DNA from 2 places in the Streptococcus chenjunshii genome. Region 1 is predicted to be linked to the other one. Evidence: predicted binding sites of a transcription regulator. Region 1 holds the regulator's gene; the other holds the start of a gene.
What was found. The regulator NrdR, encoded in region 1, represses ribonucleotide reductase genes. The targets are predictions, from matches to a motif close to ACACNATATATNGTGT.
Positions count from the first base shown of each region.

Region 2: nrdH (glutaredoxin-like protein NrdH) is a predicted target of NrdR. The motif match lies at 1,529-1,544, and genes of this name have one in related genera.

Region 1 is NZ_CP031733.1:559,112-562,538, forward strand. It holds gene DDV21_RS02890 (YceD family protein) at 1-439, shown strand, start outside; gene DDV21_RS02895 (response regulator transcription factor) at 672-1,361, shown strand; gene nrdR (transcriptional regulator NrdR) at 1,842-2,336, shown strand; gene DDV21_RS02905 (DnaD domain protein) at 2,323-3,427, shown strand, end outside.
Region 2 is NZ_CP031733.1:805,953-809,379, reverse strand. It holds gene DDV21_RS04080 (DUF1576 domain-containing protein) at 1-1,117, opposite strand, end outside; gene nrdH (glutaredoxin-like protein NrdH) at 1,641-1,865, shown strand; gene nrdE (class 1b ribonucleoside-diphosphate reductase subunit alpha) at 1,946-3,427, shown strand, end outside.

The DNA of each region.
Region 1 (3,427 bases):
GATTCTGAATGTAGAAAATGTCCGGGCGAAAGGTAATATTTCTTATGACAACGGCTTATATTTGTTAAACTATGAACTGACTTATCTGTTGCAGCTTCCTTCAAGCCGTTCGCTGGAGCCGGTTTCTTTGGAACAAAGTCAAAGGGTGGCTGAAGTTTTTGCTGAGCAGACGGAATGGCCTTCTAAAGATGAGCTTGCTGATCAGGATTTACTGCTTGTTATTGAAGGATCCAATATTGATTTGGCAGAAAGTGTCATTGATAATATTCTTCTGTCCATTCCTTTACAGGTGCTGACAGAGGAGGAAAAAGCAGCTGCCGATTTACCAGCAGGTGATAACTGGACAGTATTGACAGAAACACAGTATCAAGCTTTGAAATCAGAAAAGAAAGAAGCTTCAAATCCTTTTGCTGCGCTGGACGGTTTGTTTGATGAATAAAGCTATTTTCTTTGAAATTTATGACAAATTCTGTTGTGAAAGCAGAAATTCTTTGCTATAATCTTTTTACAATTATTATTGCATGTATCATTGTAAAGAAGAAGGTCTGATCGTTCTTCTTTTTTGGCGGGTATAACATGAAAAAGGATTTAAATTTTAGGGGGTCTGTCTTTTTTGCAATTGACTTGACACCTATTGATTTTGAGTCGCAAAGAAAAAGGGAAGGTGTAAAGTGATTAAAAAGGTATTGATTATTGAAGATGAAAAAAATTTGGCGCGGTTTGTTTCTTTAGAATTGCAGCAGGAAGGCTATGAGGTTCAGATTGAGTCGAATGGGAGAAAGGGTCTTGATTTGGCCCTTGAAAAAGATTTTGATTTGGTTCTTTTGGATTTGCTCTTGCCGGAAATGGATGGTTTTGAAATTACTCGCAGGCTTCAGGCTGAAAAGAACACCTATATTATGATGATGACAGCCAGAGATTCTGTTTTGGATATTGTAGCCGGCCTAGATCGCGGTGCTGATGACTATATTGTCAAACCGTTTGCTATTGAAGAACTCTTAGCACGGGTGCGTGCTATCTTTCGCCGACAAGATATGGAATCAACCAAAAAGACACATTCAGCACAAGGTTCTTACCGGGACTTGACTATGAATCCTCAGAATCGTTCCGTACTTAGAGGGGATGATGAAATTTCTCTGACTAAACGTGAGTATGATTTGCTGAATATTTTAATGATAAACATGAATCGAGTTATGACTCGCGAAGAGTTGCTGTCGAATGTATGGAAGTATGAAGAAGCAGCTGAAACAAATGTTGTAGATGTCTATATTCGTTATTTGCGCGGTAAAATCGATGTCCCTGGCAAAGAATCTTATATTCAAACGGTTCGCGGTATGGGGTATATGATTCGTGAAAAGTAAGGCCTATGTGCAAGAAGTGCAGTCTTTATCTATGCATTTCTTGCTTTTTCGGCTGGATGTTAACAGCAGATTTTGTTTCCTTTAGACAGTTTTATTTGCCCTCAGCCTTTCAGGTTTTAAAAGAGGGCTTTTTATATATAGCAGCTCATTAGTAGAAAGACCGAAAAAATCCATATGAAAATGACGGTAAGCCAGAAATCTCTGATTTCGTCTGCGCCCCTCTGGCAAGACGACTAGAAGGGTGCAGCCAGCTACTAGATGATAAAGCCTTCAGATGTCTACATTGGGTATGTTGATTTACTCTGGTTTGGGCTGATCGCTGTCCTTTTGGATGGTTTTACCTACAGGGATTTAAGAGCTAAAACTGTTTAGCTAACGGCTTTTTTGGCAGCTGTTTCCGCCAGTTTGGCTCGCTTTTGTTATTAAAAAAAATATGATAAAATAAGGGTTAAGCGATAGTGTTAGAAGTGAGGTGTCTGTATGCGTTGCCCAAAGTGTCATTATAATAAATCAAGTGTTGTTGATAGCCGTCAGGCTGAAGATGGCAATACCATCAGACGCCGGCGGGAGTGTGAACAATGCCGGACACGGTTTACAACCTTTGAACGTATTGAAGAGCTGCCGCTTTTGGTAGTTAAGAAAGATGGTACGAGAGAACAGTTCTCTCGTGATAAAATTTTAAATGGGATTATCCAGAGTGCCCAAAAACGTCCGGTTTCCAGCAGTGATATTGAAGCCGTTATTTCGCGCATTGAACAAAAAGTTCGCAGTGAATATGAAAATGAAGTGTCTAGTGTTGTCATTGGCAATCTTGTTATGGATGAACTGGCAGAACTGGATGAGATTACCTATGTTCGCTTCGCCAGCGTTTACAAAAGTTTTAAAGATGTTGATGAAATTGAGGAGCTTCTGCAGGAAATCACCAGCCGTGTGCCAGGTAAGAAGAAAAGCAGTGTAAAAGATGAAACCGATTGATGATTTTTACTATATCACAGGGAACAAGATTCCTTATGACTCACTGAACCTCATCCAGCTTTATTTTCCGATTATTGGTCAGGATGCCCTGTCACTTTATGATTATTTCATTCATTTTTTTGATGGAGGTCAAAAGCGGCATAAATTGTCAGAAATTCTCAACCATCTGCAATTTGGAATGAAGCGCTTGGAGGATGCAGTGTCTGTCTTAGGAGCAATGGAACTGTTAGAGCTTTATCAAAGTAAGGGTATTTATTATTTCAGGCTGAAGCAACCCTTGTCTAAGGACTTATTTCTGGCCCACCCAGCCTATCGCCGGCTGCTGTCTGCTAAGATTGGTGATGTCGCTGTACAGGAATTAAATGTGCAGCTTCCTAAGGATGCACACAATATTTCGAAAAAGTTTTCTGATGTTTTTGACAATTTGGAGTCAGCTTCAGTTTCTGTTCAGCCGAAGCCGGCCCCTCATTTTGATTTAGAGAATTTCCAGCGTTTAATGCAGCGGGACGGTCTGCGGTTTAAAGATGAAAAAGCAGACGTTATTGCTCTTTATAACTTAGCAGAAAAATATGAGCTGAATTGGTTTGCTCTTTATGGTCTGGCTAAAGAAACGGCCATTAAAAAGGTTATATCCCCTCAAAGAATGCTGGTTAAAAAGCAACAGACGGCAAAAGTGCAGCAGCAAAAACAGCAGACTGAGACTTTTAGCAAAGAAGAGCAGATTGTACTACGGGAGGCAAAAGCAGCAGAAGCAGAACTTTTCCTGTCAAAAATAAAAAAAGCCAGACGGGCCCGCATAACGCAAGACGAGAAAAAGTTATTGGAAGAACTGGCTCAGATGAACTTTCTGGATGAAGTGATTAACGTGATGGTACTGTATACACTCAATAAAACAAAATCAGCTAACCTGAACAAGTCCTATCTTATGAAAATTGCCAATGACTTCTCTTATCAAAAAATTTCAACTGCAGAAGAAGCTGTTTTAAAAATGCGCAGTTTTGCTGAGCGTCAGGCAGCAGCAAAGACAAAGCAGGTTCGGTCTGCCAAATCTAATGTTCCCGAGTGGAGCAACCCTGATTATAAAAATGAAA
Region 2 (3,427 bases), 250 kb from region 1:
CTATCATCCCTACTATTATACCATAATAACCGGCCAGCGGAGCCAGCGAAGTGCCAAATAAAAGTGATAAAGAAAAACCAATGGTTCCGAATGGTTCGTCAGCGAAACAAGCTGCGATGATTACCCCAAATGCAACTGGCAATGTATTGCGCAGATGTTTTCCGAAACCGGCAAAACCAATGATGGACATAAGACCGCCTGCAATAGGGCCATTCAAGCGAATCCCCAGAACCAATAACAGACTCAGGTAAACCAGCCCTAAGAGCCCCATATTAAAAAAGGCTGTTTTGCGGCCATATTTAATGACAAAATCATCCGGCAGACGCCCGACTCGATGGCTCAGCTTAATAAATTTAACCCTGAAATCCTGAAAATCCAGCCGAATCAAAGCTTGCCCAAGCATCAGCAGACAAATTGAAAAAATATAAACTAAAATATAATCATGGGCTTCTGTACTCAACAGCTGAGTCTCTGGAATTTCAAATCGAAAATAACGTAAACAAGCATAGACAAAGAGACCGATAATCCCAGACGTAAAACCAATATTATACAAGGTATAGCCCTGATGGAATTTCAAAAATGCTTCGGCAAGGGGCGGTGTGACAAAGCCTAGGGCCAGTCCCAAAAGAAAGCCTCCTAATACTGAAAAAAGTGATACCCCATGTGAAAACATGACATAAGAGACCGCCGGTGCTGTACAAGTTGTAAATAAGCTAATGGAGGTATAAATTTTAAAGGATTGGTGCGACAGTTTCGCGTACAGGATAACGCCCAAAATAATGGGCAGAATATTCACTAGGTGTGTTCCAAAAAAAGAGTGTCCCACAAAAATGCCTATCGCAGCCATCTGAAAACCGGTCAGACGGGTCAATTGGTTACGAATATTTAAATAATAAGCGATGGCAAGATGCAGAGCGACATTCACAAAGGTTGCAGCTATACCTGCCACAGCAAAAAAGTCATGAATCAAATAGGTTTGCTGAGTTAATAAATGTCCATAATCGCTCCACCAATTCGTCTTGGCGGGTGTCAGCAAGCCAAAAATAAAGGTTCCAACAGCCAATAAAAGCAGGTTATCTTTTTCCCAATTTAATTGCCGCAGATGGCTCATTAGCATCTTTTCAGTCCTCCTTTGCTAAACTCTCTTATTACTAAAGTAACCTAACTGACGATAAACAGCAAGGTTTTTTAGTGTGTTTTTTAAGCGCTTACAAGCTGCAGCTGTCTGTTTCCTGCTTCTAACCACCTGATTTTTCTCCGTATTCCTTGAATTCAATTGCTGCTGCACTTCTGCGTGTTCTTTAATAGCTGTACAGGATAAAATGCAGAAATAATATGCCGTTTGCTTATCTAGAAAGGACTGGATAACTGAGTCTTGAACCTGCAAACCGAATCGGTTTTAAGACGCTCTGTTTCCTTAGAAACAAGCCAGACAGACTGTCATCTAAATTGGCTTCCCGTCCGAAATCCGTAGCACCCCTGTCAAAGCCGATCTGATACTATATTTCGTGTCCAAAAAAATAACAAAACACAATATCTTGTGTTTTTCGAGAAAAATTCCTTGCTTTTTTTTTCTATTTTGTATATCCTAGATACATAATGACTTTTCCGGAAAAGGAAAATTTTAGGAGGACCTATTTATGTCACAAATCACACTGTTTTCGAAGAATAACTGTATGCAGTGCAAAATGACCAAAAAATTCTTAGAACAGCACCAAGCCAGTTTTGAAGAAATTAATATTGATGAACATCCAGAAAAGATAGATTATGTCAAAAGCCTCGGCTTCACCGCAGCTCCGGTTATTGAAGCTGGTGATCTTGTGTTTTCAGGCTTTCAGCCTAACAAACTAAAAGAAATTATTTAATTTTTAAGGCTTCATCTCAGCAAATAAATGAAATGAAGCCTTATTATATGATATAAAAGGATATAAAGGAATTTTTTAGAATGAGTCTCAAAAATCTCGGCGATGTTTCTTATTTTCGCCTTAATAATGAAATTAACCGTCCCGTTAACGGGCAAATTCCGCTTCATAAAGATAAAGAAGCCTTACGCGCTTTTTTTGCGGAGAATGTTGAACCCAATACGATGGTTTTTGCCAATATCACAGATAAAGTCAACTACCTGATTGATAACGATTATATTGAAGCAGCCTTTATCCGCAAATATTCACCGGCTTTCATTGAAAAACTGGCAGCGGATATTCAGGCTCAAGGTTTTCGGTTCAAATCGTTTATGGCAGCCTATAAATTTTATCAGCAGTACGCTTTAAAAACTGATGATGGTGCATTTTATCTGGAAAGCATGGAAGATCGGGTGATGTTTAATGCGCTCTATTTCGCAGACGGTAACGAGACCTTGGCTCATGACTTGGCTGTTGAAATGATCAACCAACGCTACCAGCCTGCGACACCATCCTTTTTAAATGCTGGGCGCAGCCGCCGCGGTGAATTGGTCTCTTGTTTTCTGATTCAGGTTACAGACGACATGAACTCGATCGGCCGTTCCATCAATTCAGCCTTGCAGCTGTCACGGATTGGAGGCGGGGTCGGTATTTCTCTGTCTAATTTGCGTGAAGCCGGGGCGCCTATTAAAGGGTTTGCCGGAGCTGCTTCAGGAGTGGTCCCTGTCATGAAACTTTTTGAAGACAGCTTTTCTTACTCCAATCAGCTCGGTCAGCGCCAGGGAGCCGGAGTGGTTTATCTCAATGTTTTTCATCCTGATATTATCGCTTTTCTTTCAACCAAGAAAGAAAATGCTGATGAGAAAGTCAGGGTCAAAACTCTGTCTCTGGGTGTTGTGGTTCCCGATAAGTTTTACCAATTAGCCCGCCAAAACGAAGAGATGTACCTCTTTAGCCCCTACAGTGTTGAAAAAGAATACGGTGTCCCTTTCAACTACATTGATATCACCGAAAAATATGATGAGCTGGTATCTAATCCAAATATTATCAAGACTAAAATCAAGGCTCGGGATTTGGAAACCGAAATCTCCAAATTACAGCAGGAATCCGGATACCCTTATATTATCAATGTTGATACGGCCAACCGGAGCAATCCGATTGAAGGAAAAATCGTAATGAGCAATCTTTGCTCGGAAATCCTGCAGGTACAAAGACCAAGCCTGCTAAACGATGCACAAGAATTTGTTGAAATGGGAACGGATATTTCCTGCAATCTCGGTTCTACCAATGTGGTCAACATGATGACCTCACCTGACTTCGGCCGTTCCATCAAGGCTATGACCCGAGCTTTAACCTTCGTCACGGATTCATCGCATATTGATGCTGTCCCGACAGTTAAACACGGCAACAGCCAAGCTCATACTTTCGGACTGGGAGCTATGGGACTGCACTCTTTCTTAGCTCAAAATCATATCGCTTACGGCAGCCAAGAATCACTTGAATTCACAGATATTTATTTCATGTTG